DNA from 3 places in the Nakamurella panacisegetis genome. Region 2 is predicted to be linked to each of the others. Evidence: riboswitches for the same ligand, from Rfam matches in the RefSeq annotation. Region 2 holds a riboswitch; each other region holds the start of a gene.
What was found. A riboswitch is a leader RNA that binds a small molecule or an ion and turns the genes downstream of it on or off. The one in region 2 is predicted to bind thiamine pyrophosphate.
Positions count from the first base shown of each region.

Region 1: linked by a shared signal. The riboswitch ahead of thiC (phosphomethylpyrimidine synthase ThiC) and the one ahead of BLS97_RS02970 (purine-cytosine permease family protein) in region 2 are both predicted to bind thiamine pyrophosphate.
Region 3: linked by a shared signal. The riboswitch ahead of thiM (hydroxyethylthiazole kinase) and the one ahead of BLS97_RS02970 (purine-cytosine permease family protein) in region 2 are both predicted to bind thiamine pyrophosphate.

Region 1 is NZ_LT629710.1:3,912,479-3,917,144, forward strand. It holds gene BLS97_RS24570 (FAD-dependent oxidoreductase) at 78-467, shown strand; gene thiS (sulfur carrier protein ThiS) at 458-658, shown strand; gene BLS97_RS17660 (thiazole synthase) at 660-1,469, shown strand; TPP riboswitch at 1,537-1,648, shown strand; gene thiC (phosphomethylpyrimidine synthase ThiC) at 1,664-3,268, shown strand; gene BLS97_RS17670 (Nramp family divalent metal transporter) at 3,532-4,666, shown strand, end outside.
Region 2 is NZ_LT629710.1:680,571-685,236, reverse strand. It holds gene BLS97_RS02985 (dienelactone hydrolase family protein) at 1-298, shown strand, start outside; gene BLS97_RS02980 (ArsR/SmtB family transcription factor) at 324-692, opposite strand; gene BLS97_RS02975 (cation diffusion facilitator family transporter) at 791-1,924, shown strand; TPP riboswitch at 2,030-2,163, shown strand; partial or broken gene BLS97_RS02970 (purine-cytosine permease family protein) at 2,160-3,254, shown strand; gene BLS97_RS23680 (TenA family protein) at 3,491-4,210, opposite strand; gene BLS97_RS02960 (LacI family DNA-binding transcriptional regulator) at 4,256-4,666, opposite strand, start outside.
Region 3 is NZ_LT629710.1:2,357,043-2,361,708, reverse strand. It holds gene BLS97_RS10390 (alpha-hydroxy-acid oxidizing protein) at 1-60, opposite strand, end outside; gene thiD (bifunctional hydroxymethylpyrimidine kinase/phosphomethylpyrimidine kinase) at 165-1,019, opposite strand; gene thiE (thiamine phosphate synthase) at 1,016-1,657, opposite strand; gene thiM (hydroxyethylthiazole kinase) at 1,654-2,460, opposite strand; TPP riboswitch at 2,455-2,552, opposite strand; gene BLS97_RS10370 (LLM class flavin-dependent oxidoreductase) at 2,618-3,490, shown strand; gene BLS97_RS10365 (cupin domain-containing protein) at 3,480-3,929, opposite strand; gene BLS97_RS10360 (transglutaminase-like domain-containing protein) at 3,926-4,666, opposite strand, start outside.

The DNA.
Region 1 (4,666 bases), 1.8 Mb from region 2:
CCCCCGAGGTTGCTGGCCGCAGGTCCGGTGCTCACACACACCCTCCGCGCGTTGGTCAGGGCCAGGAGGTCTATCTGGTGCCCAGGGCAGGGGGCGAGGTGGTGCTCGGCGCCACCCAGGAGCAGCAGGGTTTCGACACCGTGGTCACCGCCGGCGGTGTGTTCGAGTTGCTGCGCAACGCATACGAGCTCCTGCCGATCTCCTCGGAATTCGAGATGGCGGAGATGCGGGCCGGTCTGCGGCCCGGCACGCCCGACAACGGGCCGCTGCTCGGGGAGACCGAACCGGGCCTGATTCTGGCCACCGGCCATCACCGCAATGGGATCCTGCTGTCAGCATCCACCGCGGTCGCAGTGACGGCCCTGCTCGCCGGCGGCCCGTTAGCACCACAATGGGAGCCCTTCCAACCGGATCGGTTTCCCAAGACCGACAAACCGACGAACGAGGGAGATCAGCGATGCAGGTAATGCTCAACGGGGTACCCGCCGACCTGGCCGACGGCCTGACCATGGCCGACGTGGTGCACACGATCAGCACCAAGACGTCCGGGATCACCGTTGCCCACAACGGCGAGGTCGTACCCCGGGGCGAATGGCCCGCGGTGGATCTTCGCGATGGCGACCGACTCGATGTGCTGACCGCAGTGCAGGGCGGCTGAGATGAGAGACCTCGATGTCCTGACGGAGTCGACCGAGCCGGATCCGTTCGTCATTGCCGACCTGACGTTCTCCTCGCGGTTGATCGTCGGCACCGGCGGCGCCCCGAGTCTGGCCGGCCTCGGCGAAATCCTCCGCGAATCCCGCACCGACCTGACGACGGTGGCGATGAGGCGGATCGGACCCGATGCGACCGGATCGGTGTTGGACGTCCTTCGCGAAGTCGGTGTGCGGGTGCTGCCCAACACGGCCGGATGCCGCACCGCCGCCGAAGCGGTGCTGACGGCCCGACTCGCCCGCGAGGCATTGGAAACCCAATGGATCAAGGTGGAGGTCGTCGCGGACGAACACACCCTGCTGCCGGACGGACTGGAGTTGTTGGCCGCGTGCGAACAGTTGGTCGATGACGGGTTTGTGGTCCTGCCCTACACCAACGACGACCCGATCCTGGCCCGGCGGTTGGAGCAGGTGGGTTGCGCGGCGGTGATGCCCGGCGGATCCCCGATCGGCTCCGGGCTCGGTATCGCCAACCCCCACAACATCGCCCAGATCGTTGCCGGCGCTGGGGTTCCGATCATCCTGGACGCCGGTATCGGCTCGGCTGCTGATGTGGTCCAGGCGATGGAACTGGGCTGCGATGCCGTGCTGGTCGCCTCGGCCGTCACCCGGGCCGCGCAACCGATCCGGATGGCAAGGGCCATGCGGCTGGCGGCCTGCGCCGGCCGGGATTCCTATCTCGCGGGCCGTATCCCGCGCCGCTGGTCGGCCGAGGCATCCTCGTCGTACGAGGGCATGCTGGAAGGAATGCTGTAGCACCGCAGATCAAACGAATATCGGGGCCGCCGGATGCACGATCCCGGTAGCTCTGGCATAGTGAGCACCAATGACCCGCGGGAGCCCGGTAAGTCCGGGCTGAGAGGGAGGCACTCCAGCCTCCGACCGCCGAACCTGATCCGGATAATGCCGGCGCAGGAAGGGAAGATCCGATGGCGTCTGCAACCCATTCGATGAGAAGCAAGGTTTATCAACAGGGTTCACGCCCGGACCTGAGGGTGCCGTTCACCCGGGTGGAACTGTCGGGCGGCGAACCGCCGGTCCTGCTGTACGACACCTCCGGACCTGGCGGTGACCTTACGATGGGTCTGCCGGAACTGCGCCTGGGCTGGATCACCGAACGCGGCGACGTCGACACCGCCCCGGCGGTGGGGCCCGCCAACGAGGGACGGATGGTCCGGCGGGCGCGGGCCGGCCGGCGCGTGACGCAATTGCACTATGCCCGCAGCGGCATCATCACGCCCGAGATGGAGTTCGCCGCGATCCGCGAGCAGATGGACCCGGAGGCGGTGCGCGCCGAGATCGCTGCCGGCCGCGCGATTCTGCCCAACAACATCAATCATCCGGAATCCGAGCCGATGCTGATCGGCGAGAAGTTCCTGGTAAAGGTCAATGCCAACATCGGTACCTCAGCGGTGTCCTCCGGCATCGCCGAAGAGGTCGACAAGATGAGCTGGGCGTGCACGTGGGGCGCCGACACCGTGATGGACCTGTCCACCGGCAAGCACATCCACCGCATCCGCGAGGCGATCGTGCGGAACTCCCCGGTCCCGATCGGGACCGTTCCGCTCTACCAGGCGCTTGAGAAGGTCAACGGCGACCCGCAATTGCTGACGTGGGAGATCTACCGAGACACCGTGATCGAGCAGGCCGAACAGGGCGTGGACTACATGACAGTCCACGCCGCGGTACTGCTGGCACACGTTCCGCTCGCCGTCGACCGGGTCACCGGGATCGTCTCGCGCGGCGGATCGATCATGGCTGCGTGGGCACTGGCCCGGCACGAGGAAAATTTCCTCTACACCCGCTTCCGGGATCTCTGTGAAATCTTCGCCCAATTCGACATCGCGTTCTCCCTCGGCGACGGTCTACGGCCCGGCAGCATCGCCGACGCCAACGACGAAGCGCAGTTCGCCGAACTGAGGACCCAGGGTGAATTGACCACGATCGCGTGGGAATACGACGTGCAGGTGATGAACGAGGGCCCGGGCCACGTCCCCTTGCACAAGATCAAGGAGAACGTCGACAAACAAAAACTGTGGTGCTCGGACGCGCCTTTTTACACCCTCGGGCCGCTGACGACCGACATCGCCCCGGCTTACGACCACATCACCTCGGCCATCGGCGCCGCGGTGATCGCCATGCACGGCACCGCGATGCTCTGCTACGTCACTCCCAAGGAACACCTCGGACTGCCGAACCGCGAGGACGTCAAAGCCGGGATGATCGCCTACAAGATCGCCGCCCACGCCGGTGATCTCGCCAAGAATCACCCCGGCGCGCAGGTCTGGGACGACGCGCTGTCCAAGGCCCGGTTCGAATTCCGCTGGGAGGACCAGTTCAACCTGGCCATCGACCCGGACCAGGCCCGCTCCTACCACGACGAGACCCTCCCCGCCATCGGCGCCAGGACTGCACACTTCTGCTCCATGTGCGGACCGAAATTCTGCTCCATGAAGATTTCCCACGAACTCAAGGATCTCGCCGCCCAGGGAATGGCCATGAAGTCGGCCGAATTCAAGGAGGCCGGCGCAAAGCTCTATCTCCCACTGGCCTAGCCGACCACTATCATCATGCGCCGCCACATTGAACAGCAACGCTCGAAGGGCTCGATTCCGGGGGCCTGCGGCTGGTCCACCCCCTCATCAGTCGTCACAGCGTCAATGGTGTCAGCGATGATCTGCTACCTCTCGGTCGCACCAGATCCACCATTTAAAATTGACAGTCCGTCGCCGGCATCTGAGGCCTGTCTACGGTGTACGGTTCCGCGATGTGGTCCAGAACCCCGAGAAACCTTCGGAGTCGCAGGAAAGGAGACGCTGTGCCTGACGCTGCCGACTCCTCTGCAGAGTTGGTGCCTGCGGCCGCTGGGAAGGGTGACGCCGAAGGTTCGCAACTGCGGAGTGAGGTCGATCTGACCCAGGGTCCGCACCGGACCGGTTGGCGGTATTACCTGCGCGCCATTGGTCCCGGCCTGGTGACCGGGGCGAGCGATGACGACCCCTCCGGCGTGGCCACCTACAGCCAGGCCGGCGCGGCCCAGGGTTACGGCATGCTGTGGGTCAGTCTTGTTACCTTTCCGCTGATGGCGGCCGTGCAGGAGATCTGCGATCGTACGGCGCTGGCCACCGGCAAGAGCCTGGGCGAGCTGGTCGTCATTCGATGGCGAAGTCGACCGGCGCGGATCTTCTTCGGGGCCTTGCTGATCGGCCTGCTCGCCGCAAACGCACTGAACATCGCCGCCGACCTGGTCGCGGTCGGATCCGGAATGACCTTGCTGCATGCCGGTCCCACCTGGCTCTGGGCCCTTGTGGCCGGCGTCGCGACCACGGCCCTGGTGATGTTCGGTTCGTTCGCCCGGATCGCCCTGGTGTTCAAGGTGCTCTGCGCCGCGCTACTGGTCTATTTCGTCGTCGCCATCTTGGTGCATCCACCGGCCGGGCAAGTGCTGCGGGGCACCTTTGTCCCCCAGATGCAGCTCAATCCCACCTACCTCACGTTGCTGGTGGCCGTGCTGGGTACCACCATCAGCCCCTACCTTTTCTTCTGGCAATCGGCGCACCGCCTCGAGGACATGCGAGACGAGCCAGAGCAGGGACGACGCGCGGTTCCGCTGGCCGAACGTGACAGCAGCAAATCACGGCGCAAGCTTCGCGCATCCAGGCTGGATGTCATCGCCGGGATGGCGTTCAACAACCTGGTCATGTTCGCCATCATCGTGTCGACCTCGGCCACGCTGCACGCCCACGGCACCACGAACCTGAACAGCGCGGCCGACGCAGCGAAGGCGCTGGAACCTTTGGCCGGCCGCTGGGCCGGAGCCCTGTTCGCGTTGGGATTCATCGGCTCGGGAATGCTCGCTATTCCAGTCCTGGCCGGCGCCGGGGCCGCTGGTATGGCAGGACTGTTGGGCCGGCGGTTCGGTTTCTCTCGTTCGGTCCGCCAGGCCCCCGTGT
Region 2 (4,666 bases):
GACCCGGCCCGGTGCCCGGGGGGCGGTCTTCATGGGCTCCTGTCTGCCGGCGGGTGAATTCGGGGGCTGGCCGCCGGAGGTGCCGGTGCGGATCCACGGCATGGCGGCCGACCCCATCTTCACCGGCGAGGGCGATCTGGAGGCGGCCCGCGAGCTCGTCAGCTCGGCGCCGGATGCTGAATTGTTCCTCTACCCGGGTGATCGCCACCTGTTCGTCGGCCGATCACTGCCCGACTACGACCCCGACGCCACTGAACTGCTGCTCGACCGCACGGTGCGGTTCCTGCGCGAGGTGTGAACGACGCGCGGTCCCGCGGCCGCGCTCAGTCGTGGACGGGCTCGCCGGTGATCTGGTGGTCGGCCTGGAACATCGCTTCCCGCAACAGATTGCGGACGTGCCCGCCGCGCAGCCGATAGACGATCCGGCGCCCCTCGCGGGTGCCTTCGACCAGACCGGCCAACCGGAGCTTCGACAGATGCTGGCTGGCCACGGTCGGCCGGCAGCCGGCTGCGGCGGCCAGGCTGGCCACGTCCATCTCGCGGGAGGACATGGCCCACAACATGCGCACCCGGGTCGGATCGGCCAGCATCGCGAACGAAACCACGGCTGCGTCCACCTGGGCCGGTGACGGATTCTCCGGGTGGGGACCGCCGACCGCGGCAACGGCATCCGTGGTCGCGGGGACGGTCATACATCTCACCCTAGCCGACCACCTTCATACCTTCACGGATGCGAAGATGACGATAGTATGACGGCGAACCCAACCGGCCCGGCGAAACGAGTCACCTGATGAGTCACCTTGTTGTCCGCGAGCATTCCGACCTCGACCTACCCGCGGCAGCCGAGCACGAGCACGACCACGACCACGATGAGCACGGGCACAGCCACGCCAATCACGACGAGCACGAACACGGCCACTCGCACGAGCACGGCCACTCACACGACGTGAGTTCCCCGTGGTCATCGATCAGGCATTGGCTGTCGGAACTGGTCGGCGGGCATTCCCACGACACGGTCGACGCCATCGACGACGCGCTGGAGGCCGACAGTGCGGGCCGACGGGCCCTTGTGATCAGCCTCATCGGGCTGGGTCTCACGGCCGCCATCCAGGGCGTGGTGGTGCTGCTGTCCGGCTCCATCGCCCTGTTGGGCGACACGCTGCACAACGTCGCCGACGCACTGACCGCAGTGCCCCTGCTGATCGCGTTCACGTTGGTCCGTCGACCGCCGAACAAGCGCCACACCTACGGTTACGGCCGCGCCGAGGACATCGGCGGGCTGTTCGTCATCGCCATGATGCTGCTGTCCAGCGTTCTGGCCGGATACGAGGCCATCGCCCGGCTCATCCATCCGCAGCCGGTGTCGCACCTCTGGGCGGTGGCCGGGGCCGGACTGATCGGCTTCCTGGGCAACGAGATCGTGGCCCGCTACCGGATCCGGGTCGGGCGCCAGATCGGATCGGCCGCACTGGTCGCCGACGGCCTGCACGCCCGCACCGACGGATTCACCAGTCTGGCCGTCCTGCTCGGCGCCGGCGGCGTCGCCCTCGGCTGGCGTTGGGCCGACCCGGTGGTCGGACTGCTGATCATGGTCGCCATCCTCGGAGTGCTCCGGTCGGCGATCCGTCAGGTCGGGGCCCGTCTCATGGACGCGGTCGATCCCGGTGTGGTGGACCTGGCCGCCGCGGCGATCGGCACGGTCGACGGGGTGCGACAGATCCGCGAGCTCAGGTTGCGCTGGATCGGGCACACCCTGCGGGCCGAGGCCGAGATCACCGTCGATCCGGCGCTCACCGTGCAGGAGGCGCACCAGATCGCCGATCACGCCGAGGCCCACCTGCTGGCCGGGGTGCGTCGCCTGGCCGCCGCCACCATCCAGGTCAGCCCGGCCCGGGTCGAGGCCGATCCGCAGCCGCACGGGTGAGCCACCGCCGGTGACGCGGCCCGGCTTCTCGGTGGGGCCACCGGTTCACCGGGACGGTGCCGGACCGGGACGGTGCCGCGGACGGGCACCGATCCCCCTACACTGATCGCATCCCGCGGGAGCCCGCAGATCGGGCTGAGAGGGTGGACGAGCGGCGGAAACATCGAATCCGCCCAGGCCACCGACCGCTTGAACCTGATCCGGCTAGTACCGGCGCAGGGAGAGGTTGGCTGTCATGTCCACATCTGTATCCAGATCGTCCCGACCATCGGCTGCATCGTCGGTGGCCCCTCCAGACGAGGCGCCGCACACCCTCACCGAGGCCGCCCCCCGCACCCTGGGCCTGCTCGACCAGCTGGGGCTGTGGGGCAACCTCGGGGTCAGCCTCCTCGGTTTCGCCGGGGCGGTCGCCGTCCTGCAGCCGTCCGGCGCGTCGCCGCTCGGGCTCACAGCGGCGATCGTCGCCATCGTCACCGGATCGGTACTCGGCGGGTTGATCCTCGGGGCGACGCTGGTGCTCGGAGCCCGGACCGGGGCGCCGGCCATGGTGCTTCTCCGCGGACTGCTCGGGGCCAAGGCCTCGTTCGTCCCGACCGTGCTGAACATCGCACAGTGCCTGGGCTGGGCTGTGTTCGAGTTGTTCGTCATTTCCAGTGGACTGCAGGCCCTTTCCCGCGGTCACCTGCCGTCCTGGCTCTGTGTCGTCGTCGCCGGCGCCGTCACCACCGGGCTCACCCTCCGGCCGCTCGGCGCCATCCGGGTACTGCGCAAGTACGTCTCCGTCCTGGTCGTGCTGTCGATGATCGTTCTTGCTGTCGGCCTGCTGCGCCGTCCGACCGGCGCGATCACCGGTTCCTGGGGCGGATTCTGGCTCGCGGTCGACGCGGTCATCGCCCTGACCATCTCCTGGGTCCCGCTCGGGGCCGACTACTCGCGTCATTCCCGCAGCGCCCGTTCGGCTTTCGCCGGCGGCTTCCTCGGATACGGGGTGACCCAGGTCGCCTGTCTGTTGATCGGCGTGGTGGCTCTGACCCAGCTCGGCTCGAGCAACGGAGATCAGATCCCCGATCTGTTCCTGACCCTCCCGTTGGGCACGGTGGCCTTCGCGATCCTGGTGCTGCGGGAGACCGATCAGTCGTTCGCGAACGTCTACTCCACCGCTGTCTCGATCCAGAACATGGCCCCGCGTTGGGATCGGCGGATCCTGACCGTGCTGATCGGGGCGGGTACGACGGTGCTCGCGCTCACCGTCGACGTGTCCCAGTACGAGAACTTCCTCTACCTGATCGGGGCCGTCTTCATCCCGCTGTCCGGTGCTCTGGTCGCCGGCTGGGCCCGCTCACGCGTCGCGGTTGCCCCGCCCGCGCCGGTGGTCGACGGTTCGTCGAGCGCCGAACCCACGGCCCTCGTCGCCGTCTGGGACGTGTCGGATGCGGCGCCCGTCCGGCCTGGGATGATCGCCGCCTGGATCATCGGATTCGTGGTCTACCAGTTGATCAACCCGGGCGGGATCGCCGGGTGGTCCTCGTTCTGGACCCGGATGGGGACCGACCTGCACCTCATCGGTCACCCGTGGCTGTCGGCCTCGATCGCCTCGTTCGTGGTCGCCGTGCTGGTGGCCCTGCCCTTCGCATCGCCGAAGGCGGGCCAGGTCTCGCCGCGCCAGGCGGCGTCCCAGAACATCCACTCGTAACGGGCGGCGGTGGCGAACGCGGCGTGCATGTCCGCCACCACCGAGGCCGACGAATTGGACGCGCACCGGTCGACGATGTCCTTGGCCCGTGCGGTCGCGGCTGCGAAATCCGGATCGCCGTACGTCTGGATCCAGTCTGCGTACGGATGTCCGGACAGGTCCAGACCGTCCATCAGCCGCTGACCCGTGTCCTGGTAGATCCAGAAGCACGGCAACAGCGCGGCGGCCAGTACCGGGTAGCTCCCGCGCGCCGCCGCGCCGAGCAGGAAGGTGACGTAGGCCGTCCCGGCCGGTGACGGCGGCGCCGCGTCGAGGTCGAGCACCCGGCCGGCGTGCAGCGTGCGTTCCACCTCGATGGCGTCGTGGGCGGAGCGGGCCCAGAACGACAGATCGTCGGGGTGCGAGGCTTGTGCCGCGCACATGGCCAGGGCGCGGGCGTACCCCAGAAGGTAGTGCGCGTCCTGTGCCAGGTAGCCGAGGAACGTTGCCTCGGCCAGGGTTCCGTCCCGCAGACCCAGCAGGAACGGATGCTCGTCGATGGCCCGCCGGATCGTCGCGGTGTCGGCCCAGGCGGTGTCGGTGAAGCGGTCCATGGTGTTCCTGTCTCCTCGGGATGGGTTCGAACGATCAGTGGCTGGTCAGGTCCGGGGAGGTGGCCCGGTGCTGCTGCGAAGTACCAGTTCAGGCGGGATGACCTGCTCCCGGGGGCCGATGCGGGTGCCGTCGAGCCGGCCGGCGATGCGAGCGACCGCCAATCGGGCCAGCCGGCCCGGATTCTGGCCGACCGTCGTCAGGTCGACGTAGGACAGAGCGGCCAGCCGACTGTCGTCCCAGCCGATCACCGAGACGTCCTGCGGGACCTGCCGCCCGTTGCGGTGCAGCGTGTCCAGGACGCCAAGGGCGCAGCGGTCGTTGTAGGCCACCACCGCGGTCGGCGCAATGCCCTGGGCCAGCAGGGTTCTGGTGGCGGCCGCGCCGTACTCCTCGGTCGGACCGCCCGGCACCACCCGGGCCTGATCGGCGAGGGCGTGACGGCCCATGGCGCCGGC
Region 3 (4,666 bases), 1.7 Mb from region 2:
CCGACCGAGCACCCCGGCGGCGTAGATCGAACCCTGCCGTGCCCGTCCGGAGATCGTCATGCCGACCACTCTTGCACCCCGGCCGACCGTCACACCCACGTCCGAGGGGTTACACCCCCGGTCGACCGGCGGCCCGTGGCCGTCGCGAGTTCACCGTCGCGAGTTCACCGTCGCGGCCACATGGCCGAGAAGTGATGTACCGGGCCGTGTCCGCTGTAGGGCGAGTAGTCGGTGCCGGTGCCGCCGATCATGAGCTCGTCGGCGTGGCGCAAGGCCGTGGTCAGGTAGGCCTTCGCCTCCTGCACGGCGGTGAACCAGTCATCAGCGCCGGGGCGGAGTACGGCGACGGCCGAGGACAACGTGCAACCGGTGCCATGTGTATTGGCGGTGTCGATCCGCTCCGCGGTCAACTCCTGCACCCGGCCGTCGCTGTCGACCAGGTAGTCCGTCGCCTCCGGGCCGACCAGGTGGCCACCCTTCAGCAGCACCCGCCGCGCGCCGATCGCCCGCAGCGCAAGGCTCTGCGCCCTGGTCTCGTCCGCATCCGCGGCACGCTGGGTACCCAGCAGCGCGGCCGCCTCGTCCAGGTTCGGCGTGATCAGGTCGGCCAGTGGCAACAACTCCGACCGCATGACGTCCTCGGCGTCGGGTGCCAACAGCCGATCCCCCGACGTCGCCACCATCACCGGATCCAGGACCACGACGGGCGGCGCGTACCGCCGCAGCGCATCGGCCACCGCCCGGGCGATCTCCGCGTTCGCGATCATGCCGACCTTCACGGCGTCGATGCCGACGTCGGCGAACAACGCGTCGAGCTGCTCGGCGACGAACCCGGCCGGGATCGGGAAGACGCCGGACACGCCGCGGGTGCTCTGCGCGGTCAGGGCCGTGATGACGGCGCAGCCGTAGCCACCGAGCGCACTGAAGGTCTTCAGATCGGCCTGGATCCCGGCGCCGCCGCTGGGATCGGAACCGGCGATGCTCAGCACCACCGGCGGGTGGCCGGGCGGCCGGGTCACGGCGCGTCCCATCCTCGGCGCAGCGTCGCAGCCGCGGCCGCCGGGTCGGCCTGACCGCAGATCGCCGAGATGACCGCCAGACCAACCGCTCCCGCGCGACGCAGCTCGGGGATGTCCGCCGCCTTGACGCCACCGATGGCCACGCAGGGCACCGAACCGGCCGCACACATCGCGGCCAGGGCGTCGAACCCGATCGCGGGTGCGGCGTCGGTCTTGGACGGCGTGTCCCGGATCGGGCCGACCCCGAGCAGATCGACGGTGCCGTCCGGCAGCATCAGTGCGTCCCGCAGTTCCGCCTCGGTCGACACCGAGAGGCCGAGGTGGGCGGCCGGTCCGATCAGCCGCCGAGCGGCGAGAGGATGCAGATCGCGCTGACCGACGTGCACGCCGTGGGCCCCGACCGCGAGGGCGACGTCGACCCGGTCGTTCACGATCACCGGAATGCCGGTCTCCCGGAGCGCGTCCAGCACCGCCGTCGCGAGCGCGGCCAGATCACGGGTGCTGGCCAGCGGATCGCGGATCTGAACCGCACTGACTCCCCCGGTCACCGCCCGCCGCACCGTGTCGACCACCCCGGCCGGCCCGCCGCAGAGCACGGTGTCGGTCACCAGGTAGACCGACGCGTCGATCCTGCTCAAGAAACGCTCACCGCGCCTCCCTGCGCAATCTCGTTGCCCGACAGCTCGTCCAGCGCATCGAGGAAGGCCACGGCGAACATGCCGATCCCCTCGCTCTGCTTCGCCGCCCGGTCGCCGGCCACACACACCCAGGCGGTGGCGGCGGCCGCCGCGAGCAACCGATCCGGGGTGACGGCGGCGCAGGCGCCCATCAGCGCCCCGAGGAAGCACCCCACTCCGGTGACCCGGGTGAGCTGGTCGTTGCCCGACGCCACTCGTACCGTCCGGGTGCCGTCGGTGATCAGGTCGACCGCGCCGCTCATCGCGACCACGGTGGCGAAGTCCCCGGCCACCTGCGCCGCGACCTCGGCCACCTCGTCGGGGGTCGCCGTGGAATCGACTCCCCGTCCTCCCGTGCCACCGGACAACGCGCCGATCTCGGAAGCGTTACCCCGGATGACGGCCGGCCCGAGGGCGGCGAATTCGTGGGCCAGACCGGTGCGGAGGGGCAGCGCCCCGATGGCCACCGGATCCAGGATCCACGGCACCCCGGCCCCGATAGCCCCGGCGATACCGGCCCGCATACCCGCCGCCTGGGCCGTGGTCACGGTGCCGAGGTTGATCAACAGGGCGCCGGCCACCGACGCCAGCAGACCCGCCTCCTCCGGCGCGTCGACCATGGCCGGCGCGGCACCGGCGGCCAACAGACCGTTGGCGGTGAAGTTCGCGACCACGGTGTTGGTGATGCACTGCACCAACGGCGAGGCCGCTCGCACACGGTCGATCACGGCGGCGATGTCGGCCGTCGTCAGAGCTGATTCCAGAGTCACTGGCGTTCCCTTCGCAAGCACTACCTTGGCAGGTTCCACGGGTGCATCTCAGCCGGTTCTCGCCTCCGGCGCCCCGCGCCGTCCACCACCGTAGCCGGTTCCGGTGCGTGCCTGGGTACGCACCGTCCCGGCGGGCGTAGGTTCTGTGGCCATGACCATCACCCCACCCCGACGGCTCGGCGTCATGTTCGACCGGGCCCGCCCGCCCGAGCAGCTCGCCGGCTTCGCCCGAGACCTGGAGCAGGCCGGCTTCGACGAGATCTGGGTGGTCGAGGACCTGGGCTGGGGTGGGGCGATGTCGTCCGCGGCCACCGCGCTGGCCGCTACCGGATCCATCACCGTCGGCATCGGGATCGTCCCCGCGCCGCTGCGGAACGTCGCGGTGCTCGCGATGGAACTGGCCACGCTGGAGCGGCTGCATCCCGGGCGGCTGCTGGCCGGGATCGGCCACGGCGTGACGCCATGGATGCGGCAGGTCGGTGCGGCCGTCGAGTCACCGCTGACGCTGCTGGAGGAGACCTTCCGGGCCACCCGCGCGCTGCTGCGCGGCGAATTCGTCGATGCCCACGGCCGCTACGTGACGGTGGACGGGGTCCGGCTGGTCCACCCGCCGGCCGCGGTGCCGCCACTGCTGGCCGGTGTCATGAAGCCGCGGTCGCTGGCCCTGGCCGGCCGGGTCGCCGACGGCACAATCCTCGCCGAAGGCACCGGGCCGAGCGTCATAGCCGCTGCGCGGCAACACATCTCAGCCGCCAGTGAGCATTCGCTGACCGTTCTCACGCACGTGTGCATCGAATCCGACGAGCAGGCACTGGCTGCGGCCACCGCCGACGTCCGGGCCGAGTTCGCCGAGGTTCAGGGCGTCGCTCCGGCGCAGGTCTACCTGGCTGATGGGCCGGCATCTGTTGCTGCGCAGAAGGTTTCCGCGCTCTGGGACGCCGGCGCGGACAGTGTGGTGCTGCGCCCGATCGGCGATCGGCCGCTGGCGACGGTGCTCGCCCTGCGGGCGGCCCTCACCGGCTGAGCTCGTCGATCCGGGTCGCCCACCCGGGGAACATCGCCGTCAACTCCGGCTGGTCGCCCAACTCGAAATCGGACCACTCGAAAGCGGGCACCACCACGGTCGACACCAAAGACCAGGCCCCGTCGGGCGAGGCGCCCTGCCAGGTGCCCGCCGGAATCAGTACCTGCGGCTGCTGCCCGGCGGCGAGATCGCTGCCCAGCACCACCTCACGGCCGTCACCGTCCAGGACGAGCATCCGCAGAGGCGCGCCGGCGTGGTGGAAGAACAGCTCGTCGCTGGTCCGCATGCGGTGCAGCGCCGAGAAATCGTCCCCGGACACCAGGTAGTAGATGGCCGTCGCTGCGCTCGCCCCGGTCGCCGTGTACACCCGGCGGAAGTAGCCACCCTCGGGATCCAGTCGCTCCAGGCCGAGGCGGGCGATGATCTCCTCGGCCGTCACCCGTGCACCGCCGTCAGTTCCTGGGCGATCACCGTCATGTTCTCCAGCAGCGGGCCGCCGAACGTCGTCGCCATGGCCACGTCCGAGGCGTCCCGGCCCCGGCCGATCAGGATGCGGCCCTTGCGACGCTGGTTGTTCCGCGGATCGAAAGTCCACCATCGTCCGCCCAACCAGACTTCCATCCAGGCCGCGAAGTCGTTCGGCGAACCGTCATCGGGTACGTCCATGAACGGCAGGTACCCGAACACGTACCGGGCCGGGATGTTCAGTGCCCGGCAGAAGGAAATGGCCAGGTGAGTGAAATCGCGGCAGACCCCGAATCCCGACGCATTGACGTCGGCCGCGGTCGAGGTGGGATGGCTGCTCCCGTACGCGAACTGCAGATGACGATGAACGTGGTCGCAGATCGCCTGCACCCGTTGATATCCCGGTGGCGTGTCGGCGAAACGCCACCAGGCTTCGTTGCCCAGCATGTCGGGCAGGCAATAGCGGCTGGGCATTGTGTAGAGCAGGACGTCGTCCGGCAGTTCGTGCGGCGCGACCTCCGGGGCCGATTCGTCGAAATCCTCGGTCTCGTCGGCCACGTCGACCAGGGCTCGATAGGAGAACGTGGACGGCCCGGCCGGCAGCACCACCCGCAGGCAGCGGTTGCCGTACAGGTCGCGGTACTCGTGCGCATCGAGCGGCGGCCGGAAGCTGAACGCCTCACCGGTGACGCCATCACCCAGAGGCGCGAC